Linked DNA regions of Verminephrobacter eiseniae EF01-2. The protein of the gene in region 2 binds, or shares a complex with, the protein of the main gene of each other region. Links are inferred from orthologs where the notes say so. Each region holds a gene or a part of one and is shown on either strand. Other genes may lie near its edges. The genes, in order: rodA and mrdA.

Region 1 (14,943 bases), 690 kb from region 2 along the record:
GCGCGCCCAGCACCGGAAAGACCAGCGGGAGCTCGTCCGCCCGCACCAGCGGGCTGCCGCCCTGGCCTTCCTTGATCACCGTGGCATTGATTTCGGCGATGCCGTTTTGCGCCAGGTATTTCAGCGTCCAGAAGCGCTCCATGCTGGCCTGGTGGCCGTTGTAGGCGCTGTAGGCGGCGTCGAAGCGGGTAATGATGGACAGCAACTCGACATCCCTGGGCTTGAAGGGTGCGGCCAGCGCGGCCATTTTGCCGTTGCGCGCGCAGGCAATGATCTGCCACTGGTTGACCAGATCGGTGTAGCGGCGCAGCGGCGAGGTGGCCCAGGAATACGCAGCGACCCCGATGCCCGCATGGGGCAGCGCCTTGGTGCCCATGCGCACCTTCACGCCGGGCGCCATGCTGGCCTGGCTGCGGTAGATGCCGGGCACGCCCAGTTCGGCCATCCAGCGGCCCCAACTGCTGTTGGCCACGATCATGGCCTCGGCCACGATCAGATCGAGCGGCGCTGCGCGCTGGCGCACGCTGATTTGCACCTGCTCGTTGCCGCCAGGCTCGGCGCCTCGTTTGCCGAGCAGGCGAAACAGGTAGTCCGGCCGGTTGAAGTTCTCGGGCTTGCCGCGCACCAGTTCGCGGCGGGCCTTCATGTGCTTCGCCAGACGGTATAAAAATGATAGCTCCGCACGCAGACCGGACACGCACTGCGGGGTCTGTGGGTGCTGAAAGCCGGGGTCGGTCAGCCAGGCCTCGGTGACCACGGTGTCGAGTTGGTCGTGGCGCAGGTTGGCCGCTATGTGCACGCGGTCGAGCCGGGTCTCGGAGTCTTTGAATTCCAGCGTCGCCTCGTCGATGCCGATGTACAGCGACACGGCCGGGCTGGCCCGGCCGGCGTCCAGCGTGCAGGCTTGCACCACCTCGTCGGGCAGCATGGTGATCTTGTGGCCCGGCATGTACACCGTGGACAGGCGTGCGCGGCCGATCTGGTCGATCGCACTGCCCGGCGCGATGGCCAGGCCCGGCGCGGCAATGTGGATGCCCAGCACCACGCTGCCCGTGCCCAGGCCCTGCAGCGACAGCGCGTCGTCGATCTCGGTGGTCTGCGAGTCGTCGATCGAGTAGGCCTGCGCGGACGACAGCGGCAGCGCGTCGGTCATGGCCGCCATGGCCGGCACCGCCGCAAAGCCCGTGCCCTTGGGGAAATGCTCGAACAGGAAGCGCTTGTAGTGGAACTGGTAGGCCGAGTCGATCGCGCCGGCCTTTTGCAGCAAATCCAGCGGCGCGCGGTGCGTGGCGCAACTGGCCTGGACCACGGCCTTGTACTCGGGCGCGTTCTTGTCCGGCTTGAACAAAATTTTGTACAACTGCTCGCGGATCTCTGGCGGGCATTCGGCCCGGCCCAGGGCGGCGGCCCAGTCGCCGATCTGTTGCTGCACCGCCTTTTTCTTCTCGATCGCCGCCAGGGCCTGGCGCAGGATGTCGGCGGTGGCCTTTCTGAAGCGGCCCTTGCCGGCGCGGCGGAAATAATGCGGCGCGTCGTACAGGCACAGCAACGCGCCGGCCTGCTGGGCCAGCGTGGCCTTGGCCGAGAAATAGTCGCGCGCCAGGTCGGCAAAGCCGAATTCGTCGTCGGGGGCGAATTCCCACGCCAGGTCCAACTCGATCGATTCGGCCACCGCCCGGGCCTGGGCCAGCAGTTCGGCCGGGGCCGGTTGCTCGAATTGCAACAAGATGCTGGCGGCCTTGACCTTGACCCGCTTGCCCGAATCGAGCTCGACATGGGCCGAGCCCCCGGCTTCGGACAGGATGCGGCCGGCCATGAACTTGCCGGCTTCTTCAAACAATGCGTGCATGGCGCGGATTGTCCCATGGCAAGCGGACGCGCACGGATATCATCCGCAGCGCCTCTTGGCCGCCTTGGGCCGCCTTGCCCCTGCACGCCCCCGCACGCCACTGCACGCCCATTTCTGCGCCGACATGCCCTTTGCCGCCATTGCCACACCGCCGCGATTGCCGGGATTGCTGACCGTGCTGGCCGTGGCGTCGCCGTTCCTGTTTTGTTTCACGCAGGATCCGATGAGCAACTTCTGGCCGCTGCTCTTTTCCTGGGGCTGTGCCGCGCTGCTGGTTTTGCAGGCCCTAGTGTCGCGTCACCGATCATCTGTCGATCTGCGCTGGCCATCGAAGCGCATCGCGGCGTTGCATCGCTTGCCAATACAGCTCGGTATGGGCAAGCGATGCGCCTTGCGCTGCGCTCCGATGGCTGCGCGCAGCCTACGACATCTGATCGGTGACGCGACACTAGCGCGCCGGCCTGCCGTGGCCACACCCGAAGCCAGGCCCGAGGCCGGATCTGCCTGGGCCATCGTTGCCGCCGGACCGCTGGCGACCGGCTTGCTGTGCGCCGCGCTGCTGGCGAGCGTCATCGGGCTGCTGCAATACTTCCTGGGGGACACCCATATCCCCGGCTTGCAGCCATCGACGCCCGGGCAGGCCATCGGCAACCTGCGCCAGCGCAACCAGCAGGCCTCCCTGATCAGCATGGGCCTGTGGGCCTTGCTATGGCTATTGGAGCACCGGTTCCCGGCGCCGATGGCATGCCGCCGGGTGGCACGGTGGGGGTGCCATGGGTTTGGCGTCGCCGCGCTGGCGCTGCTGGCTGCGGCCAGCGCGGCCACCGCGTCCCGCACCGGGGGGCTGCAGTGGCTGCTCGTGCTGGGCGCATGCGCGCTATGGCCCGGGGCGCAGGGCTGCCGGGGCTTGGCCCGGGGCTGGGCGCCGCTGGCGCTGGCGTCGTATGTCCTGGCCGCATGGGCCATGCCGGTTGTGCTGCTGGCTTGCTGCGGGGCAGTCACCGAAGGGCTGTTCACGCGCCTGATTGCCGCGCCAACCGGTTGCAACAGCCGCAGCGTGCTGTGGTCCAACATGCTCCACCTGATCGCGCAAAAGCCCTGGACCGGATGGGGCTGGGGCGAACTGGACTACGCCCACTACGTCACCCTGTTCCCGGGAGAACGCTTTTGTGCGCTGCTGGACAACGCCCACAACCTGCCCCTGCACCTGGCCGTGGAACTGGGGCTGCCTGCCGCCTTGCTGCTGTGCGGCCTGGTGCTGGCCTGGGTGCTGCGCAGCCGGCCCTGGCGCGAACGCGATCCGGCCCGGCAGTTGGCCTGGGGCCTGCTGGCCATCATCGGCGTGCACAGCATGCTGGAATTTCCGCTGTGGTACGGGCCGTTCCAACTGGCCACCCTGCTGGCCGTAATGCTGCTGTGCCCGTGGCCGCTGCCCCGCCGGGCCTGCGCCTCGGCCCTGCGGCCCGGTGCCGCCCTGATCACGGCGGCCGCCGTGGCGCTGGGCGCCTATATGGGCCGGGACTATTACCGCATCAGCCAGCTCTACATGCCGCTGGCCGAGCGCGATCCGGCGCTGCGCCACGACACCGTCCGCAAGGTCGGTGCCACGCCGTTCTTTACCAACCAGGTCGATTTTGCGCTGCTGACGACCCTTACACCGACACGGCAGAACGCGGGGCAGGTGTTTGCGGTCGCCAATAAACTGCTGCACTTCTCGCCCGAACCGCGCGTGATCCGGCCGCTGATCGAAAGCGCGATGCTGCTGGGCCTCGACGATGAGGCGGCCTTTCACATGCAGCGCTACCAGGCCGCTTTTCCGGCAGATTTTGCGCGCTGGCAGGCGCCCGCTCGGCGCGTTACGGCGCCGCGCTGAAAGCGCTCTGGCCAGTGCAAGATGCGCAGCGATGCATGCCCCCACGGGTGCATGGGAAAGGAGGCGGGCGGTTTTGCTTCAAGCATATCCTTGCCGGCGATATGGCTTCAACCGGATCGCCGGGTGCTCCAGCATGTGCCAAGACAGGTATGCCAACAACAAAGTCACGGCATAAGACATGGAAAACAGCAGCGCATAGCTTGTCGCTGCTCCGATGGCAAACACCATTGCCTGCTGAATCGGGAATGCGTACAAATACAGGCCATAGGAAAAATCGCCATATTTGCCAAAACTCCTCAGGCATGGCGTGCTGCTGCTGCCGAACAGCACCACGGCATACGGCAAGAATATCCAGACCGCCAGGCCGGTCAGTCCGATGGCATGGTATACGATGGCCAATGAGGACACGAGCGCCAGGACCAGTTTCTTGTGCGGCATCCAGTGCATCCTGCCGGCCGACAGGCATACTCCGTAGCAAAAATACAGACCGAATTCGACATACGAAAAAATCTCTTTGGTCAGGATGTGCAGATTGAATGCCAGCGCTATCACGGCGATATGCAATACGACGAACAGGCCGCCGAACCGCGTCATTCCGAGGCTGCCGATGATTACCAGGAAAACATACCAGAACACTTCGATAGGGATGGTCCACAGCGAGCCATTGACAGTCACCGGGTACGGATTTTTTTCAAAAACACCCGGCAAGCCATAAACAATTTTCAGCCACAGGATTTTGAAGTATCGGAGAAAACCCGGATCCGTGTAATACGCTTGCGCATCCATGCTGCTGACCATGGGGCCAATCACCAGCGCGGCAAATATCGTCACCGCCGCCAGTCCGGGCCAGATCCTCAAGAACCTCTTGATGGCAAATCTGAAAACGTTCGGGTCCCTGCGCCAGCTTTCGGCAGTCAAATAGCCGCTGATCGAAAAGAATATATAGACGCCCAATTTCCCGGAACTTCCCACGAAACTCAATTCAACCTCCCCTCGGCCCGCAAGCACCGATTGGTGGCTGATGAAAACCAGGAAGGCGGCCAGCCATCTCAGGAAGTCGAAGTTGTTGCCTTGGTCATTTTTCATTGCGTTGGACATGAATGCCTTGTCTACCCGATCTGCGCCATTTGCCACGGGCTCATGCATGAGCCGCACCATGCCGGCGCCTCCAGCCGGATACTTTTTCATGAATGGTTTTCTCCACGAAGACATGCCAGAGATACGACAAGGCAATGATCGCGGGAATGGTGGCCATCGTGTATGCCGCAAGCAGCGCCTCGGTTTCAAGGGACAGTGCCTCGGTGCCAATGTATCTTGCGCGAATACTGCCAAACACATCCAGCAGGAATGGATGAATCAAATACAGGCTGAAGGAGGCATCGCCAATGGCCACGAGAATGCGCGGCGCCTTGACCGCCAGGGCATTGAGCAACAAAAACACCAGCAATGCCGACAGGCCAAAAATGCCGAAAGTTGCGGCCCTCAGGATTTCGACCCTGTCATGCAACGGCGACATGGTTCCGACGGTGTATGCCAGAACTCCGGTCACAAAGCACAGGAATGCCCCCAATCCTGCCGACCGGGGGCTGATCTTTTTTTCATCAAAGACCATCGCGACAAACACACCAAACAAAAACTCTACGCCCATGCCGGTCAGCGGATAGCGCAGTGGCTGCATGCCGGCAACCACGGTGTCGTATCTTTCTTTCACATAGAAAACATTCCATGCCAACAGCACGAGCATGATCGCTATATAATAGCCTTCCGCATTCCTGAAAAACCGCAAACCCAGCACCACCCAGGCATAGAACCATAGCTCCAAAGCCAGCGACCATGCGGTCGGCATCATGTTGTCCGTCATGACGGGCGACAACAGGAAAAGGTTTTGCAGCACCAGCGACAGCATCAGTGGCTGTTTGCCGGTCAGCCAACCCGGAATCAGGTACAGCAACAAAAAAGCCGGCCAGTATCCGCCGAAAATCCTGATCAGACGGTTCGCGGTAAAATCAGCCACAGACCCCGCCCTTGCGGCCGAGTGGTAAATCACGAAACCGCTCAGCACAAAGAAGATATCGACGCCGCAAAAGAAGAAATCAAACATGCCGGCATGCTGCCTGAGCCAACTGCTGGTCTCGATATGGGGACGGGCGTGAAACAGCAGAACCATTATCGATGCAACCGCCCGCAATACCTGAAGCCAGGAGTTTTTCGTATTCATTGCGATCCTTCCAAATCGGCTGCGCCGCATCGATTCATTATTGTTTGCAATTCATTGCCGGGAATGGCCTGAAACCCCTGCCCTGGGCGTAGCATAGCGGCCCGGCGGCGCCCCTTGGCCGATGAGGGCCATGCAGACGCCCACGCTGCGGGCGGCCCATGCGGGCGGGATGTGCAGAAACTGGGGCCGCCGGGGCCTGGAGCGCCGGCGCCACCGGACGGGTGACAGCATGACAGCATGGCAGCGTGGCAATCGCCGGATAATCGGGCATATGGCCGTCGTTCTCGAAAAACCCACGCTGTCCCGGCGTTTGCAGCCTTTGCTGCGCGGGATGGACCTGCCGCTGGTGCTGCTGGTGTCTCTGCTGGCCTGCGCCGGCTTGCTGGCCATGTATTCCTCGGGCCACGACCACGGCACGCGCTTTGCAGACCATGGGCGCAACATGCTGATCGCCGGCGCCATCTTGTTCGTCGTGGCCCAGGTGCCGCCGCAAAAGATCATGGCCTGTTCCGTGCCGCTGTATGTGCTGGGCGTGCTGCTGCTGGTGGCGGTGGCGCTGTTCGGCATCACCAAGAAGGGGGCGCAGCGCTGGATCGATCTGGGCATCGTGATACAGCCGAGCGAGATTTTGAAGATCGCCACGCCGCTGATGCTGGCCTGGTGGTTCCAAAAGCGCGAGGGCAGCCTGCATCCGCTGGATTTTGCCGCAGCGGGGCTGCTGCTGGCGCTTCCGGTCGGGCTGGTGATGAAGCAGCCCGATCTCGGTACCGCGCTGCTGGTGCTGGCAGCGGGTCTGTCGGTGATCTTTTTTGCCGGCCTGTCGTGGAAGCTGATCCTGCCGCCGGTGCTGCTGGGCGGGGCGGGCATTTTGGCCCTGGTGCTGCTGGCCGACCCGTTGTGCGCCGATGGCGCGCGCTGGGTGCTGCTGCACGACTACCAGCAGCAGCGCATCTGCACGCTGCTGGACCCGACCCGCGACCCGCTGGGCAAGGGGTTCCACATCATCCAGGGCATGATCGCGATCGGCTCCGGCGGCATCTGGGGCAAGGGGTTCATGGCGGGCACGCAGACGCACCTGGAGTTCATCCCCGAGCGCACCACCGACTTCATCTTTGCCGCTTTCTCCGAGGAGTTCGGGCTGGCGGGCAACCTGTTCCTGATCGCCTGCTTCGTGCTGCTGGTCTGGCGCGGTCTGGCCATTGCCGCCGGCGCTGCCAGCCTGTTCGGGCGCCTGATGGCGGCGGCGGTGGCCATGATCTTCTTTACCTACGCTTTCGTGAACATGGGCATGGTCAGCGGCATTTTGCCGGTGGTCGGGGTGCCGCTGCCGTTCATCAGCTATGGCGGCACGGCCATGGTCACCCTCGGGCTGGCGCTGGGCATTTTGATGTCGGTGGCGCGGGCGCAAAAGCCCGGGCCGCAGACCCCGCGTCCGGCGCTGCCCGAAGGCGACGGGCGGGGGCCCCGGTCGGCGGCATCTAGAATGCCGCCATGACTTTGCGCCCCACCACTGCCCTTGCTGCGCCCCGGCGTGCGGCCACCAGCGAGCGCATCGATGTCGCCCGCGCCCTGCTGCTGACCCCTTTCGGGCTTGACGAGGGCCATCTGGCCCGCGCGCTGGCCGAGATCCGCAGCCACCGGGTCGATGACGCAGACCTGTATTTCCAGTACACGCGCAGCGAGGGCTGGAGCCTGGAAGAGGGCATCGTCAAGACCGGCTCTTTCAGCATCGACCAGGGGGTGGGGGTGCGCGCGGTCAGCGGCGAGAGGACGGCGTTTGCCTATTCCGACGACATCAGCGCCGCCTCGCTGCTCGACGCGGCCCGCACCGTGCGCTCGATCTCGTCGCAGGCGCAGGCAGGCAGATTGCGCGTTGCCAGCAAAAAGATAGCTGCCGGGCGCAGCCTCTATCCGGGCCTGGACCCGATCGCCTCGCTGGACAGCAGCGCCAAGGTGGCCCTGCTGGAAAAGATCGAACGGCGCGCCCGCGCCAAGGACCGGCGCGTGGTGCAGGTGATGGCGGGTCTGGCCAGCGAGTACGACGTGGTGCTGGTGGCCCGGGCCGATGGCACGCTGGCGGCCGACCTGCGGCCGTTGGTGCGGCTGTCGGTGACGGTGATCGTCGAGCGCCATGGCCGCCGTGAAATGGGCACGGCCGGCGGTGGCGGGCGCTTTGACCTGGCCCGGTTCGACGACGCGCAAATGGACCGCTATGTCGACGAGGCGGTGCATGCGGCCCTGGTGAATCTGCGGTCGCGCGCTGCCCCGGCGGGCGAGATGACCGTGGTGCTCGGCCCCGGCTGGCCTGGCATCTTGCTGCACGAGGCCATCGGACATGGCCTGGAGGGCGACTTCAACCGCAAGGGCGCGAGCGCCTTCAGCGGCCGGATCGGCCAGCGCGTGGCGGCCAAGGGCGTCACGGTGCTGGACGACGGCACCATCGCCGAGCGCCGCGGCTCGCTCAACATCGATGACGAGGGCCATGCCAGCCAGCGCAATGTGCTGATCGAGGACGGCATCCTCAGGGCCTACATCCAGGATTCGCTCAATGCCCGCCTGATGGGCTGCGCGCCCACGGGCAACGGCCGGCGCGAAAGCTATGCCCACATTCCGATGCCGCGCATGACCAACACCTACATGCTCGGCGGCGACAAGGAGCCTGCCGAGATCATCGCCAGCATCAAAAAGGGCTTGTATGCGCGCAACTTCGGCGGCGGGCAGGTCGACATCACCTCGGGCAAGTTCGTGTTCTCGGCCAGCCAAGCCTACTGGGTGGAAAACGGCAAGATCCAGTACCCGGTCAAGGGCGCCACCATCATCGGCAGCGGCCCCGAAGCGCTCAAGAAGGTCACGCTGATCGGCAACGACATGCGCCTCGATAGCGGCGTAGGCACCTGCGGCAAGGCCGGCCAGAGCGTGCCCGTGGGCGTGGGGCAGCCCACGCTGCGCATCGAGGGCCTGACGGTGGGCGGAACCGCATGACGCCGCGCGGCTGTGCTACATTGGCGGCCATGCAAGTGCTCCGCGCGTTTTATTTCCGGTTCTTTATCTCGCTTCCCGGCGGATGACGAGCGCGTGCACAGCCGATAGCAGGCTCCCCGCAGCAACCGCCGACGCTCCCAAAGCCCGGCGGTTTTTTTCATCCCGCCCGTTTTCCACCCACCACCAGCCACTCCACGAGGATGCAAGCATGACGGCCCACACCACCCCTGCCAGCGATGCCTGGTACCGCAGCGTCGAGAAAACCAGCCAAACCGACGACGAACGTATCAAGGACATCACCGTGTTGCCCCCTCCAGAGCATCTGATCCGCTTTTTCCCGATCCGTGGCACGCCGGTCGAGACGCTGATCACCCAGACCCGCAAGAACATCCACCAGATCATGACCGGCAAGGACGATCGCCTGCTGATGGTGATCGGCCCCTGCTCGATCCACGACCCGGCGGCCGCCGTCGAGTACGCGCGCCGCCTGATGGCCGCCCGCACCCGCTACGCCGGCACCCTGGAAATCGTGATGCGCGTGTACTTCGAGAAGCCGCGCACCACGGTCGGCTGGAAAGGGCTGATCAACGACCCCTACCTGGACGAGAGCTACCGCATCGACGAGGGGCTGCGCATCGCGCGCCAACTGCTGATCGAAATCAACCGCCTGGGCATGCCCGCCGGCAGCGAGTTTCTCGACGTGATCTCGCCCCAGTACATCGGCGACCTGATCAGTTGGGGCGCCATCGGTGCCCGCACCACCGAAAGCCAGGTGCACCGCGAGCTGGCCTCGGGCATTTCGGCGCCGATAGGCTTCAAGAACGGCACCGACGGCAACATCCGCATCGCCACCGACGCCATACAGTCGGCCAGCCGGGGCCATCACTTCCTGTCGGTGCACAAAAATGGCCAGGTCGCCGTCGTCAACACCAAGGGCAACAAGGATTGCCACGTCATCCTGCGCGGCGGCAAAACGCCCAACTACGACGCCGCCAGCGTCGCCGCCGCCTGCCAAGACCTGCAAGCGGCCAAACTGCCCGCGCTGCTGATGGTCGATTGCAGCCATGCCAACAGTTGCAAGCAGCACGAAAAGCAGCTCGACGTGGCCCGCGATGTCGCGGCGCAACTGGCCGCCGGCTCGCGCAGCATCTTCGGCCTGATGATCGAAAGCCATCTGCACGCAGGCGCCCAGAAGTTCACGCCCGGCAAGGACCAGCCCGGCGCGCTCGAATACGGCAAGAGCATCACCGATCCCTGCCTGGGCTGGGACGATTCGCTGCAAGCGCTGGCAGAGTTGTCCGCCGCCGTGCAGGCGCGCAGGTAAGGCGCCAGCCCCGGATCGCCTGCGGCGCCGGCCCACGGCAACGCCGGCCATGCCGGCCTGTGCCGTGGGGTAGCCGAAACCCGCCCGGCCCTGCCTGCCGCAGATGTTCGAGCAGCCGGGCTGCCGCATCGATGGCGGCCCGCTGGTGCGGCTGCAACCCTTGCTGGCCCCAGCAAGAGGCATCTGCCTGCCACGGATCTTCGACGTCAGCACGCCGGGGTTGTCGTAGAAAATCGCCTGCGTTCCATTGCCGCGACGCCATGGGCCGCCCGTCGTGTCACATATGCCGTGCCATCAGGCGCTCGAAGTTGCCCTTGAGGATCACGCCGGCATAGTACACATGCTCGCGCATCAGTTGCTCGGCGCGTGCGGCATCGCGCTCGTCGATGGCATCGACGATGCGGTGGTGGTCGCCATGCGAGCGCAGGATCACCGGGTGTTCGTCCCACAGCACGATGCGGCCGGACGCATAGGGAATGCGCTGCGCCTGCTCGGCAAAGCGGTCCAGCCAGGGATTGTGCGCGGCCTCGATCAGCGTGTTGTGCAGCGCCACGTTGATCTTTTGGTAGGGCTGGTGATCCTCGGGCTGCAGGCCCCCTTTGGACAGTATGCGGTCGCCATCGGCCAGGCAGTCCCTGAGCCGTTGCAACTGCTGCCCGGACAGCCCGCGCTGCGCCGCGCTGCGACAGGCCAGCCCTTCGAGCACCGCGCGCACCTCGTAGGCGGCCAGGATGTCGGCCAGCGCAAACTCCTTGACCAGATAGCCCCGCTTGGGCTGGTGATCGATCAGCCCTTCGCTGGCCAAGGTGGCCAGCGCCGCGCGCACCGGTGTGCGCGATACCCCCATGGTGAGCGCCAGCGGCACCTCCTCGATGCGTTCGCCGGGCTTCAAACGCCCGTGCAGCAGCCAGTCGCGCAAGGTTTCGGTGAGGTTTTGGGACAGTGTCTGCATGCCGCGTGGTGGGTCTGGTCAAAAGGTCTTCGTCTGCTCAGTGCATTGTCGTTCATGTATACGTGCATGCGATAAAAAGCGCATTCATGGTAAATACCGAGTCGATAAAGCCCATCATGTGTACATGATCGGGTCATCGGTCGATCCAGACCCGTTTCAACTTCCAGGAATCGGCATGACTTTCGCGGCAAGCCCGGCGCGTGTGGCTCTGGTGACAGGCGCAGGCAGGGGCATCGGCGCGGCCTTGTGTATCCATCTGGCCCGCAACGGGTTTCATGTGGTGCCGGCCGACATCGATGCGGCCAACGCCGACAAGGTGGCGGCCAGCCTGGGTGACGGGCACCTGGCGCGCGCCGTCGATGTGGCCGACGAAGCGGCCGTGACGGCACTGTTCGATGATGTCGAGACCCGCATCGGCCCGGTCGGGGTGCTGATCTGCGCAGCCGGCCTGCTGCTCCTGCCCGGTGGCGCGCGGCCGCTGATAGCGGATCTGCAGCTCGATACCTGGGAGCGCAGTTTTGCGGTCAACGCCCGTGGCGCCTTTTTGTGCAGCCGTGAATGGCTGCGGCGGCGCAACGCGCTGCCGGTCGAGCATGGCCGCGCGGTGTTCTTCGGCTCGGTCGCGGCGCAGTTGGGCGGCTACCGCTCCAGCGCGGCCTACATTGCTGCCAAGGCGGCGGTGATGGGTTACGCGAAAGCCTTCGCCCGCGAGGCTGCGCCGCTGGGCATGACCGCGAACGTGATCGCCCCCGGTTTGATCGATACCGAGATGCTGCGCAGCACGGTCACGGGCAGTGGCGCGCTGGCCGTCGCCGCGCAGAGCATCCCGCTGGGGCGCATCGGCACGGTGCAGGATGTGGTCGCAGCGGTCAGCTACCTGCTGTCGCCGGCGGCGGCCTACATCACCGGCAGCGTCATCGATGTCAACGGCGGCTACCGGATGCAATGAGTGGAACGCCCGTCACCCGCCGCCTGGCAGCGCCCGTGCCGCGCCCATTCCATGCGTCCCCTCATGCGTCGTTCCATGCGCCCCCTCATGCGCCGTCTCATGCGCCATGGCCTCTGATCTGAAGCGTTCACTGGAGCACCTTCGCCTTCGGGCGGCCGTGCGGCGCTCCTGCGCCACCCTGGCCGGCTGGCTGGCCCATGGCGCCGGCCTGTCGCTGGTCCTGATGATGCTGCATGTCACGCTGGACGTGCTGCTCAAGTACTTCTTCAAACTGCCGATTCCCGGGACGGCCGAGGTGGTGGCCGCTTATTACATGATCGGCGTCGTCTTCCTACCGCTGGCCTACATCGAGGTGCATGGCCGACCGATCATGGTCGAGTTGTTCTACGACCGCCTGCCGCAGCGCCTGCAAGCACCGCTGGATGTGCTGGGCAGCGCGCTGTCCCTGGGTTTTTATGCGTTTCTTGCCTGGCAAAGCACCAAGATGGCATGCGCCGCGCTGGAAAGCGGCGAGTACATCGATGGCTTATGGCAGGTCGTGGTCTGGCCCAGCCGCTTTCTGATTCCGTCGGGCCTGCTGCTGGCCTGCGCCGCCATGCTGCTGCGCCTTGCGGTTTTGCTCCAGGGCGGTCGCGCCGGGCATGGCGGCGACTGCGCCGAACCCCTCTGATGGCCGCCCATGGAACGCAGCGTCATCGGAGCCATTGGCGTTGGTCTGGCGCTGCTGCTGATTTTTCTGCGTGTGCCGATCGGCGTGGCCATGGGCCTGGTGGGGCTGGGCGGCATCGCCGCGCTCAGTTCCTGGAATGCCGCTTTCGGCATTGCCAAAACCATTCCCTACGAGCTCATCGGCGACTGGAACCTGTCGGCCGTGCCGATGTTTCTTCTGATGGGCTATGTGGCCTCGGCCACCGGCCTGACCCATGGACTGTTCGCCTCGGCGCGCATCTTCCTCGGTCATGTGCCAGGCTCGCTGGCCTCGGCCACCGTGCTGGCCAGCGCCTTTTTCGCATCGGCTTCAGGCTCCAGCGTGGCCACGGCGGCAGCCTTTTCGCGCATCTCCGTGCCCGAGATGCTCAAGGCGAAGTACGACCCGGCGCTGGCCACCGGCTGCGTGGCCTCGGCCGGCACGCTGGGCTCGCTGATCCCGCCTTCGATCCTGATGATCATCTTCGGCATCATGGCCGATGTCTCGATCTCGCGCCTGTTCATGGCCGGCGTCGTGCCCGGCATCCTGTCGGCGCTGGTCTTCATCGGCTGCATCACCATCGGCTGCATGCTCAACCCCCGGCTCGCCCCGCCGGTGCATGCGCTCTACAGCCGCGCGCAGAAGCGGGCGGCGGCGCAGGATGTCTGGCCGCTGCCGCTGCTCATCGTCGGCGTGCTCGGCGGCATCTTCTGCGGCGCGTTCACGGCCACCGAGGCCGGCGCGATCGGCGCCGCCAGCGCCTGCGCCATCGCCGGGTTGCGCCGCTCGCTGAACAAAGACAGCTTGCGCAAGGCCCTCGTCGATACCGCCGAAGGCACTTCGGCGATCTTCATCATCGTCGTCGGGGCGGCCATCTTCTCGCGCTACATGTCCTACAGCCAGTTGCCCACGGCCATGTCGCAGTGGCTGCTGGGCAGCCTCGACAGCCAACTGACCATGGTGCTGGCGATTGCCGTGATCTACCTGATCCTGGGCTGCGTGCTCGAAAGCGTCTCGATCATGCTGCTGACCATGCCCTTGCTGCTGCCGCTGCTCACGCAGATGAACGTCGACCTGGTGTGGTTCGGCATCCTGGTGATCAAGCTGCTCGAGATCGGCCTGTGCACGCCGCCCGTGGGCATGAACGTCTACGTCGTCAAGAGCGCGCTGGGCGAGCGCGTGCCGCTGGGCACCATCTTTCGCGGGGTCGCATGGTTCATCGCCGCCGACCTGTCGACGCTGGGCCTGCTGATTGCCTTCCCGCAGATCAGCCTCTGGCTTCCCGATCTGCTGTCCAGGTGAATCCCGGTTTCGTTTCCCTGACCACCCTCTGTCCGAGGTCCCGCGCATGAAACTCCCGAACGACACCCCGATCGCCGCCGCCATCACCACCGCCATCGCTGCCACCGTCATCACCGCTTGCGCACTGCCCTGCGCCGCCCGGCAGCCAAAGCCCCACATGGCCACGAACTGGCTGGCGCCGGGGCATGTGCTGAACGACGCCAGCTATCAGCGATGGTCGGCCGACGTAGCCCGCAGCAGCCACGGTGCGCTCAGGTTCGAGGTGCACTCCAACGGTTCGCTGCTCCCGGCCAAGTCCACGATGCAGGGCATCCGCGACCGTGTGGCGGTGGTCGGTATCGTCTATCCGGGCTACACGCCGGCCGAGTTTCCGCTGAACAACGTGATCAATGACCTGGTCTTCGTCGCCGACGATGACATCGCAGCCGCCTTTGCCTACACCGAGTTGGCGCTGACCCACCCCAAGTTGCAGGCCGAGTGGAAGAAAAATGCCGGCGTTTTCGGCAGCGGCTACTCCACCCCGGTCTATCACTTTGTCTGTGGCAAGGCGATTCGCAAGCTCGGTGACGCCAAGGGTCTGAAAATCCGCACGGCCGGCGGCGCGCAGTCCGAATGGATCAAGGCCATCGGTGCAGTGCCGGTGTCGGTGCCCTCCCCCGACATCTACACCGGCATCGAGCGCGGCTCGATCGACTGCACGCTGAGCGACCCGTCGATGCTGGACAAGGGCGCCAAGCTGTGGGAGGTGGCCAAGTCGGTGACGCTGCTGCCGATGGGCGTGGTGGTCGGCGCCAGCCATGTCTACA
Region 2 (15,013 bases):
CCCGGGCACGGACGGCACCCGCCTGAAGGCCGCAGACGTGCAAATCCATGGGGTGGCCTTTGGCGGAATGCATGCCGTTGCCAAGGTCGAGGTGTCGCTGGACGCTGGCAAGACTTGGCAATTGGCCCGTCTGGCAGGCCCCGACCTCGGCCGCTTTGCCTGGCGCCAGTTCGTGTTCGCCGCGCGCCTGCCCGCCGGCCAGTTCACCCTGGCCAGCCGTGCCACGGATGCCGTCGGCAATGTGCAGCCCGAGCAGCGCATGGAAAACGCCGGCGGCTACAACAACACCAGTTGGGCCGACCACGCCGTGAAAGTGAGTGTGGCATGAGCGCCGCCCGGCCGCCCGGCCGCCCGAAGGCGCTCATACCGCAGCCGAAGGCGAAGGTATCCCATCCATCGCCGCCCGGCCGCCCGAAGGCGCTCATACCGCAGCCGAAGGCGAAGGTATCCCATCCATCGCCGCCCGGCCGCCCGAAGGCGCTCATACCGCAGCCAAAGGCGAAGGTATCCCATCTATCGCCGCCCGGCCGCCCGAAGGTGCTCCGGTGAGGCGCGGCGGTTGCGCCCGGGCGGTGTGGCCTGTTTTGGCGCTTGCCGGTGTCGCCTTGGCCGGCATCGGTTGCCCGTCAGCGGCTGCCGATGAAACCGCCCGGTTTGCGCAGGGCAAGGCCCTGTTCGCCCAGGGCAGCGTTCCCGCCTGCGCGCTGTGCCACACGCTGCGGGACGCCGGGGCAGAAGGCGCCGTAGGCCCCAGTCTGGATGAGATCAAGCCTGACGCCAGGCGAGTAGCCAAGGCACTGCGCAACGGCCTGGGGCAGATGCCGTCTTACGATGGCCGGCTCACCGATGAGCAGATTGCGGCATTGGCGTTGTATGTGTCCAGGGTCAGTGGAGCAGCGCAATGAAAATGGAACATGTTCGTCGGGCGGCGTTGGTTGCCGCCGTCATCGTGCCGGGCCTGCCGGCAGCGGCGCAAGATGTCAACGCAGGCCGGCAGGTCTTCGCGCAATGCGCCGCTTGCCATGCCGTCACCACTGCCAACGGCGTCGGTCCCGGCCTGTGGGGCATTGTCGGCAGCAAGTCGGCGTCGGTGCCGGGCTTTCGTTATGGCGCGGCGATCAAGCGCGCCCATCTGATCTGGGATGAAAAGAATCTGGATGCCTATATCGCCGACCCGCAGAAAGCGCTGCCGGGAACGCTGATGCCATTTTCGGGCATTGCCGATGCACAGCAACGCGCCGATCTGATTGCATACCTGAAAACGATCAAGTCACCGTAGCCCGCCCGGCAGGCAGGCAGGCAGGGGTGGCGTCCGGTTCTTCGGGGCAACAAACCGGTGCAGGCGGGCCTTGCATGCCATCGCGCCTGTTGCGGGCCGGCACCGAAGATGGCCAATGCGCGACAGGATGGCCGCCGCAACGTGCGTCCGGCGCGTCCGGCTTGCGGCACTCGAGGCCGCCCCGGGCGCAAGGTACTGCGGGAAAGCCCCAGTGCACCAGGCGGGTGCGGCCGTTACATTGGCAGCACTCGATGAGTGCACCCGAGCGTGCCAAACGAGGAGCCAGAGGAGACAGTCTTTCCTGCCAACAATAAAGAAGACCCCCAAGCACCCTGTGAGGTGCGTACCTTTCCAGGCGCCGGCGCTCCCGGCGCCTTTTTATTGCCTGTCCACTGGCGCGGTTCATGCTCTGGCTGCGAGAAGATCGGGGCGCCGCGTTGCCCCGCGCCAGCAGTTGCGTCTGTGGGCGCGGGCAGCCTGCTGCCGGATGTGGATCGCCTGCGGCATGGCATGGGTCGCCTGCGGCGAATTGGCACCTGAACGACCCTCTGATCCGTGGTTTGTAAAAAGTCCGCAACCCTATAATCGTGACCGTTCGATGATGACAGACCGTGCCATGGATTCGTGGCTTGCCGGTGCCTCCCGCCGCATTCCGCCGCCTCCGGCCTGTTGGCCCGCAGGCCCCGGATTGTTTCCACCTGAACGACCCTGACAGGATCCATTCCATGAAATTGTTCAAGGCTGTAGCCGCCATTGCGACCGTGACCGCGCTCACGCTTTGTGCCACCTCCGCCGCCTTGGCCCGGACATTGGACGAGATCCGGCAAGACGGCAAGATCGTGATCGCGACCGAGGGCCAGTTCGCGCCGTTCAATTTCTTCAATGGCAGCACGCTGACCGGTTTCGAGATGGACGTGGCCGAGTTGGTGGTCAAGAAGATGGGGCTGACCATCGAGTGGAAGGCGCTGGGCTTCGATGCGCTGCTCACCGGCCTGCGCCAGGGCCGCTGGGACTTGGTGATCGCCTCCCATGGCATTTCCGAAGAACGCGCCAAGGCTGTCACTTTCACCGCGCCCCACTATTGCTCGGGCGGCATGATCATCGCGCTGGACCCGGCCATCAAGAGCGCCAAGGACCTGGCGGGCAAGGTGGTTGCGGTACAGACGGGCACCAGCTATCTGGAGAATGTGCAGAAGGTCGCGGCCATCAAGGAAGTCAAGAACTTCCCCACCGACAACGATGCGCGCAGCGCGCTGAACTCGCGCCGCGTCGATGCCTGGGTGACCGACCGTTTCGTCGCCAAGGCCGTGGCCGAGAAGAACCCCGGCGCGGGCTTTCAGCTCGGCGACATGCTGTTCATCGAACAAATCGCCGCTGCCGTGTCCAAGGGCAATGGCTCGCTCGCCGCTGCCTGGAACAAGGCCCTGGCCGAAGTGATGGCCGATGGCAGCTACGCCGCCGTGTCCAAAAAGTACTTCCACGAAGACATCCGCTGCCACTGATCTGCCGCGACCAGCGTGCCCATGCGCATCGCCTTTTGGCCCCGGTGCTGGAGCCGCCAGCGGCGTAGCAACGTCACGCTGGTGCTGGCTGTCGTGCTGATGGTGCTGACGCTGGTGTTGCTGGGCCAACTGCTGTCCTTCCTGCCCGAGCCGATAGGTTCCAACGCCCAGGCTTTTTCTGCCGGCGCCCGCATCACCTTGTGGCTTACGCTGGTCAGCGGCAGCCTGGGCTTGGTGCTGGGCACCGGCACCGCCCTGGCGCGCACCTCGCGCTGGATGGTGTTGCGCTGGGTGGCGGGGTTTTACATCTGGGTCATCCGTGGCACGCCGCTGCTGGTGCAGATTCTGTTTGTCTACTTTGCGCTGCCCATTTTGGTGCCCGGCCTGAATCTGCCGGACTTTGCCGCTGCCGTCTTGGCGCTCGGCCTGAACGTGGGCGCCTACAACGCCGAAGCCGTCCGGGCCGGCCTGCTGGCCGTGCCACGCGGTCAGACCGAAGCCGCCAAGGCGCTCGGCCTGGGCCGGCTGCATGTCATCGCCGATGTGGTTTTTCCGCAGGCGTTCAGAATCGCGCTGCCGCCGCTGGTCAACAACTTCGTCGCGCTGCTCAAGGATTCATCGCTGGCCTATGCGATCGGCGTGGTGGAACTGACCAATGTGGGCTATCGCATCCAATCGGTCACCTTCCAGTCGGTTGCCACGCTGTCGACCGTGGCCGTCACCTACCTGCTGCTGACCACCTTGCTGACCCAGATCTCGAACAGCGTCGAGTACCGCTTCGATGTCGAAGGGCGCAACCCATGACCGGGCAGCCGATGCCGTTCATCGTCGCCGAGCGCGTCTGCAAATCGTTTGGCGCCCACCAGGTGCTGCGCGCGGTGTCGACCGTGTTCAACACCGGCGAGGTCACCGTGATCATCGGCGCCTCGGGCTCCGGCAAGAGCACGCTGCTGCGCGCCATCAACCGCCTGGAGCCGCACGACAGCGGGCGCATCACCATCGACGGGGTGGAGGTGGGCGACGACCTGCCCACGCTGCAAAAGCAGCGCAGCGAGGTCGGCATGGTGTTCCAGCAGTTCAACCTGTTCGGCCACATGTGCGTGCTGGACAACGTGACATTGGCGCCGCGCCGCATCCGCCGCACCCCGCGCCGCGCGGCCAACGAGCAGGCCATCGCCCTGCTGCGCCGCGTGGGCATGCACGAGCATGCGCACAAATACCCGTGGCAGCTCTCGGGCGGCCAGCAGCAGCGGGTGGCGATCGCCCGGGCGCTGGCCATGCAGCCCAAGGTGATGCTGTTTGACGAGCCCACCTCGGCACTCGACCCCGAAATGGTGCAGGAGGTGCTCGACGTGATGCGCGAACTGGCGCATGGCGGCATGACCATGGTCGTGGTGACCCATGAAATGGGCTTTGCCCGTGAGGTGGCCGACCGCGTCCTGTTCTTCGACCAAGGCTGCATTGCCCACGACGCACCCCCCGATGAGTTTTTCAACCACCCGGCCAACGACCGCATCCGCGCCTTCATCGGTCGCATGGCCTAAAGTCGCATGGTCTAAAGTCGTATGTTCTGAAGATTTCCACCACCAACCTCTGACCGGAGTAACCATGAAACCCAACCCTCTCTTGCTCTCCCTGCTGGCCACCGGCCTGTGCGGCCTGCCCTTGGCGGCGCAGGCGCAGTCGGCCCAGGACTTTGAGGCGCTGCGCAATGAGCTCAAGGCGCTGCGTGCCGAACTCGACCAGATCAAGGCCCGGCAGCCGGCGCCATCGTCTGCCCCGGCGGCATCGGCATCGGCCTGGAGCGAGCGCATCGACGCCGTGGAACTGCGGCAAAAAGATGCCGTGGTGCTGGGCGACATCCCGGGCAGTTTCCGCTTGCCCGACAGCGAGACCTCGATCCGCATCTATGGCCAGGCCGAGGCCAACCTGGTCAAGGACTTCAAGGGCACGGCGCCCGGCGATATCTTCTCGAATGTGATGGAGCAGCCGCTGGGCGCGTCCCGCAGTGGCAAGATGGCGCTGACCGCACAGACTTCGCGCCTGGGCCTGGAAACCTCGACACCGACCTCGAACGGCACCTTCAACACCAAGGTCGAGGCCGACTTCTACGCTTACTGCGACGCCGATTCCACCTGCCTGCGCAACCGCCTGCGCCTGCGCCATGCCTATGGCGAGTACGCCGGCTGGCTGGTCGGCCAGACCTGGTCGACCTTCGTGGATGCGGACAATTCGCCGGAAACCGTGGACTTCAACGGCCCGCCCGGCTTCCCGGGCGGACGGATGATGCAGGTGCGCTACACCTACAACGTTCCCGCAGTGGCCAAATTCCAGTTCGCGCTGGAGGGTCTGAACGACGGCATCAAATTCCCGAACTTCGTTGCCCGGGTCGACAAGGCCTTCGACTGGGGCAGCACCAACATCCGCCTGCTGTCGCACGAGCAGCACATCGATGGCGTCAGCAAGCGCGGCCTGGGCCTGGGCTTGGGCGCCGGCGTGAAGATCGGCAGCACCAGCACGCTGATGGCGCAGTACTCGCTCGTCGACGGTGATGCGGATGCCAACTACCTGACGGGCGCCAACTACCCGGTGCTCGACGGCAAAACCCTGCGCATGGACCGCTCGCAGGGCTTTTTGCTCGGCCTGGGCAACGTGTTCAGCGACAAACTGCGCGGCATGGCGTCGTTGGGCGTGGTGCGCTCGCGCCAGCGGCTCGGCGATGCTTACGTCAACACCTATGGCGCCCAAGGCAACCGGCAGTTGCTGCAATGGCATGTCGGCATGTACTACCTGCCGATCAAGAACGTGGAACTGGGCAGTGAACTGCTCGGGGGCCGCCGCACCACGTTCGATGGCTCCAAGGGCGACTTGCTGCGGCTGAACCTGCAGGCCCGTTACCTGTTCAACTGACCCTTTGTCTTTCCCGCTCGATCAGGCTGACCGGGTAACCGGCCAGCCTGGTTTTTCTTTATGCGCCCGGAACGTTTTGGCCTGCTGGCCCTGTTGTTGGTGACCGTGGTCTGGGGCACCACCTTTCCCGCGATGAAACTGCTGTCGCAGTGGCTCGATGCGCTGCAGATCATCTGGTTGCGGTTCGCCATTGCACTGGCGGTGCTGGCCCCGCTGTGGCGGGGCATGTTGCGCCATGAGCGGCGCTGGGGCTGCGCGCTGGGCCTGCTGCTGTTTCTGGCGTTCTGGCTGCAGATCGAGGGCCTGGCGCGCACCAGCAGCAACCGCAATGCCTTCGTCACCGGGCTGAATGTGCTGGTGGTGCCGCTGATCGCGATGGCGCTGTGGGGGCGCCGCTATGGCTGGCGGCTGTGGGCTGCCTGCGCCGTGGCCTGCGCGGGCATGGCGCTGATGTTCCACGAGAACGAGCCTTGGAACCTGGGCGATACGCTGACCCTGGCCAGCACGGTGTTTTACGCCCTCTACATCCTGGCCCTGGAAGAATGCGCAAGCCGGAACGGGGCGCAGCCTGCGCGGGCCAGCCGCATGGCGGCGGCGCAGGCCACGGTGATCGCGCTGGCGGCCACGCTGCTGTTGCTGGCGCGCGGTGGCGGCATGGGCTGGCTCGCGTCGGTGGCCCGCCTGCCGCCCGATGCCTGGATCGCCCTGTCGTACCTGGGCCTGCTGGCCAGTGTGCTGGTCGTGACGCTGCAGGCATGGGGCCAACAGCGCGTCGACGCGATGCGCAGCGCCATCGTGTTCGGCCTGGAGCCGGTGTTCGCAGCGCTGACGGCCTGGGTCTTGCTCGGCGAGCAGTTGGGCTGGGCCGGTTGCAGTGGCGCTGCGCTGATCGTCGGGGCGCTGGTTTTCAGCCAGATCACGCCGCCGGCCCGGGCCGTGGCGGCGCAGCCCTGACCCGGCAGATCAAGGCGCCGCCGTGGCGCGCACCAGGGGCACCTCGTCCACTTTGCGGGGCTTGCCTATCGGCGCCCCGGCCAGCCCCTTTTGCACGGCCGCGATGTCCTCTTCGCTCGGGTACTCTCCCATCAGCCAGTAGTCGAACACCCGGCGCGCGATCGGTGCCGCATGGGCGGAGCCAAAGCCGGCGTTCTCCACGATCAGCGCCAGCGCAATGCTCGGGGCTTCGGCCGGGGCAAAGGCGGTAAACAGGGCGTGGTCGCGCAGATGCTCTGCCAGGGCCTTGGCGTTGTATTTCACGTTCGGCCCCAGGCTCACGGCCTGGGCGGTGCCGGTCTTGCCGGCCGAGGTGTAGGCGGCGCCGGCGAAGACGCGCGCACCCGTGCCGTCCTTGTTCACGGCGACCAGTGCATTGCGCACGATGTCGACATTCCGGGGCAGATAGCCCAGGTTCGCGCCGGGCGGCTGAGCCACCTCGGTCACCGCGCCGGTGAGCGCATTCTTCACCGCCTTGGCCAAATGCGGACGGTAGCGCGTTCCCCCATTGGCCAGCGTGGCCTGCGCCACGGCCAGTTGCAGCATGGTAAAGCTGTTGTAGCCCTGGCCGATGCCCAGCGACACGGTCTCACCCGGGAACCAGCGCTGCATGTCGGCGCGCCGGTAGGTTTTGCGCTTCCAGTCGGTGCTGGGCAGCGTTCCGGGCACCTCGCCTTGCAGATCGATGCCGGTGGCCTGGCCAAAGCCCAGCGGCCGCATGAAGTCATGGATGTTGTCGACCCCCATCTCCACGGCCAGCGAATAAAAATAGGTGTTGCTCGACAGTTGTAGCGCGCGCTGCATGTCCACCCCGCCCAGGCCCCCTTCGTGGCTGCGGAAGGTGTGGCCGCCGAAGGTGTAGGAGCCCGGGTCGTTCACCACCAGGCTCGGCGAGCGCTTGCCCAGTTGCAGCGCTGCCAGCGCCATGAAGGGCTTGTACGTCGAGCCCGGCGGGTAGGTGCCGCGCAATGCGCGATTGAGCAAGGGCTTGTCGATGGATTCGTTGAGCGCGGCCCAGTTGTCGGCGTCGATGCCTTCGACGAACAGGTTCGGGTCGAAGGTGGGCTTGCTGACCAAGGCCAGCACTTCGCCCGAGCGCGGGTCGAGCGCGACCAGCGCGCCGCGGCGCTCGCCAAACAGATCCTCGATCATCTTTTGCAGCCGGATGTCGAGCGCCAGCACCACCGTGTCGCCGGGCGTGGCGGCATGGCTGGCCAGCTTGCGCACGGCCCGGCCGCCGGCGGAGGTCTCCATCCGCTCGACCCCGGTGGCGCCGTGCAGCGCAGACTCGAAGCTCTGCTCTATGCCCAGCTTGCCGATGTATTCCGTGCCCCGGTAGTTGGCCTCGTCATCCGAATCCTGGATGCGGGCCTTCTCGCTCTGGTTGATGCGGCCGATGTATCCGATGGCATGGCTGGCCACATCGCCCAGCGGGTAGCTGCGAAACAGCCGCGCCCGGATATCCACACCGGGAAAGCGGTAGCGCTGCGCCGCAAAGCGCGCCACCTCCTGGTCCGTCAGGCGCGTGCGGATCGGCAGCGACTCGAAATTGCGCGACTCTTCGAGCAAGCGCTTGAAGCGCCGGCGATCGCGGGCCTGGATCTCCACCACCTTGGCCAGTTCATCGATGGTCTCGTCGAGCGCTGCGACACGCGCGGGCGTGATCTCCAGCGTATAGGCCGAGTAGTTGGTGGCCAGCACCACGCCATTGCGGTCCAGGATCAGCCCGCGACCGGGCACGATGGGCAGCACCGCCGTGCGGTTGCTTTCGGCCTGGGCGGCCAAATCCTCGTGGCGCAGCACCTGCAAAAAGACCAGCCGGGCCAGCACCAGGCAAAACGCCACCAGCACCAGGGCGCCGACCGCCAGCGCGCGCAGCCGGAAGTGCCAAACCTCGGTTTGGCTATCGCGCAGCTCGGTCATCGGCATCACCCACACAGGACATGCTCACAAAGGACGGTTTTGATCGCTATCGGGCGGGCGGCGCTGCGGGGCCAACAGCACCCCGCAGGCCAGGGGCCAGAGCAGCGCTTCCAGCAGCGGGGCCGCCAACAGGCCAGGCCCCGGAAATATGCCCCCGCTGGCCAGCCGCGGCAAAAGCTCCAGCGCATGGGCCAACGCGAACAGCGGCAAGACCTGCAGCGCCTGCGAAGGCACGCCAAACCACAGCAGGCGGCGGTGGATGGCCACGGCCGCAAAGGACAGCACCGTGTACGACAGCGCATGCTGGCCGAGCAGGGTCGACTGGCCCACATCCATGCACAGCCCGAGCACGAAGGCCGTCCCCATGCCCATGCGCAGCGGCTGGTGCGCGCCCCAAAAGACCAGCAGCACCATCAGCAGATCGGGCATCCAGGCGATGCGCCCGAGCGGCAGCATGTTCAGCGCCAGGCCCACCGCCAGACTGGCGCCGATGAACACCGGGTTCACCGGCAGCAGCAAAGGTTCACCGCGCGGCATGATCATGGCGGGCCTTCTTTCAGGGTGCCGGCCATCATCGGCGCGCCCCGGGTTTGTCCGCAGACTCCGGGCGTTCAGGCGCCGGCTGCGACAGCCGCTGATCGGTCAGCCGCTGGAGCACCAGCACATGGCCGGACCCCTGCACCTGGGCCAGCGGCAGACAGTAGATGCGCGCGAACGCCGAGTCCGCCCCGCGCTCGACGCGCACCACACGCGCCACCGGCAGGCCCGGCGGGTACAGGCCATCGACGCCGCTGGTGGTCAGCAGGTCGTCTTCGCGGACATCGGCGTTGGCCGGCATGAAACGCAGTTCCATGCCGGCGCCGCGCCGGGTCACCGGGTCGCCGTAGGGGTCGCCATAGGCCACACCGCGCACACCGGTGCGGATGTTCAGCACCGGAATGGCCTGGTCGCGATCGATCAACAGCGTGACTTCACTGTCGAGCGCAAAAACGCGCGTGACCTGCCCGAGCACACCGGCCTGGTCGATCACCGCCGCCCCGGTCTGCACGCCGTCGATCCGCCCCCGGTCGATCACCACGCGGCGCGTATGGAGGTCGGCCGTGTCGTGGAGCACCTCGGCGGCCAGCGCCGGAATTTGCAGGCGCGCGCGCAACGCGAGCAACTGGCGCAGCCGCCGGTTTTCCAGTGCCAGTTGCGCGGCCTGCTGGGCGCTCTGGCCCAGCAGCGCCATCTTTCTGCGCTCGGCGTCGAGCGCTTGCTGCGCCGTCTGCAGCGACCGGAAATAAGCGCTGCCCTGGCTGGCGAACTCCATCGGCTTGAACATCAGCCACTGCAACGGGTAGAGCGCGGCGGCCACGGCCTGGCGCAACGGCTCGGTCAGCCCGAAGCGCGCATCCGCCACCATCAGGAACAGCGCCAGCGCGCTGAACAAGGCCAAACGCGACAGGGCCGAAGGGCCCTGTTTGAAGAGGGGGGGAGCGCCGCGCTCCAAAGTACCCTGTGGCATGGTGCGCAGCGCCCACAGACCGTCACTCGCTCATGAAAATGCTGCCCAGCCGGTCCATGCGCTCCAGCGCAATACCGCAGCCGCGCACCACGCAGGTCAGCGGCTCCTCGGCCACCAGCACCGGCAGGCCGGTTTCTTCGGCCAGCAGGCGGTCCAGGTCCCGCAGCAGCGCGCCGCCGCCGGTCAGCATCATGCCGCGCTCGGCAATATCGGCGCCGAGTTCGGGCGGGGTCTGCTCCAGCGCGTTCTTCACCGACGAGACGACCTGGTTGAGCGGGTCGGTCAGCGCTTCGAGCACCTCGTTGCTGGAGATGGTGAAGCTGCGCGGCACGCCTTCGCTGAGGTTGCGGCCCTTGACCTCCATCTCGCGCACTTCCGAGCCCGGGAATGCCGAGCCGATGCGCTTCTTGATGAGTTCGGCCGTCGGCTCGCCGATCAACATGCCGTAGTTGCGCCGGATGTAGCCGATGATGGCCTCGTCGAACTTGTCGCCGCCCACGCGGACGCTGCCCTTGTAGACCATGCCGCCCAGCGAGATCACGCCCACCTCGGTGGTGCCGCCGCCAATGTCGACCACCATCGAGCCGCAGGCTTCCGATACCGGCAGGCCGGCGCCGATGCCGGCCGCCATCGGCTCCTCGATCAGGTACACGGCCGTGGCGCCTGCGGCCACGGCGGCGTCCTTGATCGCGCGGCGCTCGACCTGGGTGGAGCCGCAGGGCACGCAGATGATGATGCGCGGGCTGGGGGCGAACAGCGTGCGCGGGTGCACCATCTTGATGAACTGCTTGATCATCTGCTCGGTGATGATGAAGTCGGCGATCACGCCGTCCTTCATCGGCCGGATGGCCTCGATATTGCCGGGCACCTTGCCCAGCATCGCCTTGGCCTCGCGGCCCACGGCCTGTATCACCTTCTTGCCATGGGGGCCGCCCTCGTGGCGGATCGCGACCACCGAAGGTTCATCGAGCACAATGCCTTTGTCGCGGGCGAAGATCAGGGTATTGGCAGTGCCAAGGTCAATCGCAAGATCAGTAGAGAAATACCGACGGAAAGCTCCGAACATTCAGGAATCCTCTCGGGCATGGCTTGCTCGTCGGCCTGCCATCGCCGGGTTGACGGGGGTCAAATGAATCGTTTTCGCGCAATGACCGGCAGGCGGCAGCGGTCGGCGGGAGGGTATTGCAGCAAAGCCGGGATAATACCCCATCGCCTGTGCATCACTCGCTGCGGCCCGGGCCGGCGCCACCGCTGCGGCGGCTTCGTTTTCCACTTTTTTTTCCGATTCTTTTCGTTATGGCACTGATCCCCCAGGACATAGAGCGCATCGCCCGGCTGGCGCGGCTGGCGCTCACGCCCGCCGAAAGCGCTGGCATGCTGACCCAGCTCAACGGCTTTTTTGCCATCGTGGAAAAAATGCGCGCAGTGGACACCTCGGGCCTGACGCCGTTGGCGCACCCGGTGGCCGCGATCGAGAGCCAGGCGCTGCGGCTGCGCGCCGACTTGGTCAGCGAGCCCGACCAGCGCCAGGCCAACCAGCAAAGCGCGCCGGCGGTCGAGGGCGGGCTGTACCTCGTTCCCAAAGTGATCGAATGATCAGGCAAGGCGCGCATGAACACCATCCACACCGCCGCCCTGCATGACCTGGGCGTTGCCGAACTGGCCACGGCGCTGCGCCAGCGCCGCGTCTGCGCCGTCGAGGTCGCCCGGCATTTTCTGGCCCGCGCCAAGGCCCGCCACGACCTGGGCGCTTATGTGGCGCTGAACGAAGAACTGACGCTGGCCCAGGCCCGGGCGGCCGACGCGCGCATCGCCGCCGGCAGCGCCGCCCCGCTGGAAGGGGTGCCATTGGCGCACAAAGACATCTTCGTCACGCGCGGCCTGCCCAGCAGCGCCGGCTCGAAGATGCTGGCCGGCTACCAGTCGCCGTTCGACGCCACCGTCGTGCGCCAACTCGCGCAGGCCGGCGCCGTGACGCTGGGCAAGCTCAACTGCGACGAGTTCGCGATGGGCTCATCCAATGAAAATTCTGCCGTGGCCCCCTGGGGCCACCCCGGCCCGGCCCCGGTGCGCAACCCCTGGGACCGCAGCCGCATTCCCGGCGGCTCCTCCGGCGGCAGCGCCGTGGCCGTGGCCGCGCGCCTGGCGCCGGCCGCGACGGGCACCGACACCGGCGGTTCGATCCGCCAGCCGGCATCGTTTTGCGGCATCACCGGCATCAAGCCCACCTACGGCCGCGCATCGCGCTACGGCATGATCGCCTTTGCCTCCAGCCTCGACCAGGCCGGCCCGATGGCACGCTCGGCCCAGGACTGCGCGCTGCTGCTGTCGGCCATGTGCGGCCCGGACCCCGACCGCGACTCGACCTCGCTCGACCGGCCTGCCGAAGACTTCAGCCGCGCGCTGAACGAGCCGATCGCCGGCCTGCGCATCGGCCTGCCGGCCGAGTTCTTTGGCGCGGGCCTGGCCGCCGACGTGCGCGCCGCCGTCGATGCCGCGCTCGGCGAATACGAAAAGCTCGGCGCCAGACTGGTGCCCATCAGCCTGCCGCGCACCGAGCTATCGATTCCGGTGTACTACATCATTGCCCCGGCCGAAGCCTCCTCGAACCTGAGCCGCTTCGACGGTGTGAAGTTCGGCCACCGCGCCCGGGACTACACCGACCTGGCCGACATGTACTGCAAGACCCGCGCCGAAGGCTTTGGCGCCGAGGTCAAGCGCCGCATCATGATCGGCACCTATGTGCTCTCGCATGGCTATTACGACGCCTACTACCTGCAAGCGCAAAAGATCCGCCGCATGATCGTCGACGACTTCCAGAACGCCTTCAGGCATTGCGATCTGATCGCCGGCCCGGTGGCCCCCAGCGTGGCCTGGAAACTGGGCGAGCATGGCAACGACCCGCTGGCCAACTATCTGGCCGACATTTTCACGCTGCCCGCATCGCTGGCCGGACTGCCCTGCATGAGCCTGCCCGCCGGCTTTGGCGCAGCCGGCATGCCGGTGGGCCTGCAACTGATCGGCAACTACTTCGGCGAAGCCGGCCTGCTCAACGCGGCCCACCGCCTGCAGCAAGCCACCGATTTCCACTTGCGCCAACCGGGCGCGGCCTGAGGCCAGCCATGGATGATTTCCGGGACGCGGCAAAACGCCATCTGGACGACGCGCAATTGCTATTCACCCACACTCCTCAGCGGTTGGCAAACGCAAGCCATCTGTTTGGTTTGTCGGCCGAATGCTCACTGAAGGCCATCGCCAAATACCTCACCCACACTGCGCACTTTGGCGGACGCAATGGACATATTCCAGGGCTTTTTTCAGAATTAAAGAATGTCTCTCCAGCCATGGCAGGCAATGCAGCGCTGGCCGAGAAGATTGTGGCACTCGAACCGCAGTTCGCCCACTGGAACGTGAACCAGCGTTACACCCCACAGGACAGGTTCACGACCGCCAAGACCACGCAAGAGTGTACTGGTGCCCATGACGCCTATCGGCTGATGACCAACTGCTTGGGAGGACTGGCATGAGTTCGATGCAGAGGTTGCAGGGGTTGCTGGATTGGGAGTCCGTGGAACGCAATTTGGTTGGCGTGCTCAGGCAAAACCCGCAAAGCAGGCATCTGGGAGTCCTGTTGGCCGGTGAGGCGCTCATTCTCGTTCGCAATTGGTACGGACAGCTCGTGCTGCTGCTGCCATGCAGCAGGGACGAACTGGAGCGTTCTCCATGTGCTTTGCTCATGGATGAATTGAAAAAGACGGTCGGCTCTCTTGCCCTGTCACCTTGGACACTGTGCCGGGATGAATTGTCGGATGCGGCGTCCTATTGGACTGATCGATCCCTCTTGCAACTCTTCAATGAGAAAGATGCAGCAGGGAAAGTCTTGACGTTATTGCTGCTCGAACGTCAAGACAAGGACCGGGATTGGCTGACGCGTCCTGAACACATCGAAACCGGCGCAACGAAACGCTGCATATTTTTCAGCGTCAAGGGCGGGGTGGGCCGCAGTTCTGCGCTCACCATGCTGGCCATTGCCTGCGCGCAACGTGGCAAGCGCGTGCTGGTGGTTGATAGTGATTTTGAATCACCCGGTCTTTCGTCCAGTTTGTTGCCCAGTGGCGACGGGCAAACTGCATACGGCGTCATCGACTGGCTGACCGCGCAGGCCCTTGGTGCCGACCGTACATCACTGGAGCGTATGGCGCTGGAACATGTGGTCGCACCGTGTCCGCTCAACGCACGACTCGCGTTGCCGGGCCAGATATTGGTAGCGCCAGCTTACGGCAAGCAAACCCAAGCCTATGTCGCCAAACTGGCACGCATTTACAGACAAAGCCAGGGCGGCAAAGCGTATGCACAGCGACTCAACGATTTTCTGTTGACAACAGAAATGCAGCACGAGGCCGACATCACGCTTTTTGACTGTCGGGCAGGAATCGACGATACGGCAGCCGCCGCAATCACACAATTGCAAGCGGACATATCATTCTTGTTCGCCATCGATACCCATCAAACCTGGGATTCCTACCGCCTGCTGTTCAAGCATCTGCGACGCAATCCCGTTTTGTTCGAAACTTCAAAGGCAGATGACGCGCCGTGGGAGTTGCGCCGCAGCTTGCGTCTGGTGTCCGCTCTCACCCCGCAAGAGCACGGGCCCTACGTTGGCTATTCTGAAATCTTGCAGCAAAACGCCTATGACTGCTTCTGCGAGATCTATGACGAAGATTCTGGCGAAAATCGGGACGCATTCGCACCAGCCCCTGGCGATACCGATGCCCCTCATGCGGCTTTGCGCATACAGTGGGTGGAGGCCATGCGCGCGTTCAACCCTCTGATCGAACCAGTTCAATTGACGGACCCACTCAACCAAGCCGCTTTTGCCGATTTCCTGGACTGCGCCAA

The links.
Region 1: the proteins of mrdA (region 2) and rodA are in contact, whole or in part, in a crystal structure (PDB 6PL5), measured with the Thermus thermophilus proteins. The link is inferred for Verminephrobacter eiseniae EF01-2 from one-to-one orthologs. Residues at the interface, in WP_223903432.1 of Thermus thermophilus: Arg4, Ile5, His6, Leu8, Ala9, Phe12, Ala15, Leu16, Leu19, Gly20, Arg22, Ala23, Trp24, Leu26, Gln27, Val28, Tyr31, Tyr34, Leu36, Leu43, Thr45, Asp47, Lys156, Gln157, Gly158, Ser160, Val184, Leu201, Glu202; in WP_223903423.1 of Thermus thermophilus: Phe161, Val165, Phe168, Val169, Leu172, Pro198, Tyr199, Glu202, Tyr211, Arg212, Asp213, Gln220, Val221, Gln223, Ser224, Ile226, Ala227, Ile228, Gly229, Ser230, Gly266, Phe267, Val270, Leu274, Tyr277, Gly278, Leu281, Phe285, Leu289, Arg297.

The regions. Positions count from the first base shown.
Region 1 is NC_008786.1:2,477,883-2,492,825, reverse strand. Bases 5,400-8,323 are described here. They hold rodA (rod shape-determining protein RodA), read left to right. Parts: upstream 5,400-6,211; coding sequence 6,212-7,435; downstream 7,436-8,323. Other genes in these bases: tldD (metalloprotease TldD), read left to right, coding at 7,432-8,323; VEIS_RS10715 (acyltransferase family protein), read right to left, coding at 5,400-5,940. Also shown: VEIS_RS10730 (ribonuclease catalytic domain-containing protein), read right to left, coding at 1-1,849; VEIS_RS10725 (Wzy polymerase domain-containing protein), read left to right, coding at 1,974-3,722; VEIS_RS10720 (acyltransferase family protein), read right to left, coding at 3,801-4,910; more of VEIS_RS10715, read right to left, coding at 4,861-5,399; more of tldD, read left to right, coding at 8,324-8,922; VEIS_RS10700 (3-deoxy-7-phosphoheptulonate synthase), read left to right, coding at 9,131-10,246; VEIS_RS10695 (GntR family transcriptional regulator), read right to left, coding at 10,524-11,198; VEIS_RS10690 (SDR family NAD(P)-dependent oxidoreductase), read left to right, coding at 11,374-12,147; VEIS_RS10685 (TRAP transporter small permease subunit), read left to right, coding at 12,254-12,817; VEIS_RS10680 (TRAP transporter large permease), read left to right, coding at 12,827-14,137; VEIS_RS10675 (C4-dicarboxylate TRAP transporter substrate-binding protein), read left to right, coding at 14,184-14,943. UniProt on the Escherichia coli protein: Peptidoglycan polymerase that is essential for cell wall elongation. Also required for the maintenance of the rod cell shape. Functions probably in conjunction with the penicillin-binding protein 2 (mrdA).
Region 2 is NC_008786.1:1,784,840-1,799,852, forward strand. Bases 6,132-9,125 are described here. They hold mrdA (penicillin-binding protein 2), read right to left. Parts: upstream 8,608-9,125; coding sequence 6,655-8,607; downstream 6,132-6,654. Other genes in these bases: VEIS_RS07820 (DMT family transporter), read left to right, coding at 6,132-6,645; mreD (rod shape-determining protein MreD), read right to left, coding at 8,632-9,125. In the rest of the region: SorT family sulfite dehydrogenase catalytic subunit, read left to right, coding at 1-328; SorU family sulfite dehydrogenase c-type cytochrome subunit, read left to right, coding at 573-905; VEIS_RS07795 (c-type cytochrome), read left to right, coding at 902-1,279; VEIS_RS07800 (substrate-binding periplasmic protein), read left to right, coding at 2,005-2,781; VEIS_RS07805 (amino acid ABC transporter permease), read left to right, coding at 2,803-3,585; VEIS_RS07810 (amino acid ABC transporter ATP-binding protein), read left to right, coding at 3,582-4,325; VEIS_RS07815 (DcaP family trimeric outer membrane transporter), read left to right, coding at 4,390-5,691; more of VEIS_RS07820, read left to right, coding at 5,752-6,131; more of mreD, read right to left, coding at 9,126-9,150; rod shape-determining protein MreC, read right to left, coding at 9,179-10,114; VEIS_RS07840 (rod shape-determining protein), read right to left, coding at 10,137-11,180; Asp-tRNA(Asn)/Glu-tRNA(Gln) amidotransferase subunit GatC, read left to right, coding at 11,411-11,710; Asp-tRNA(Asn)/Glu-tRNA(Gln) amidotransferase subunit GatA, read left to right, coding at 11,726-13,228; VEIS_RS28415 (hypothetical protein), read left to right, coding at 13,237-13,641; VEIS_RS07860 (KGGVGR-motif variant AAA ATPase), read left to right, coding at 13,638-15,013. UniProt on the Escherichia coli protein: Catalyzes cross-linking of the peptidoglycan cell wall. Responsible for the determination of the rod shape of the cell. Is probably required for lateral peptidoglycan synthesis and maintenance of the correct diameter during lateral and centripetal growth.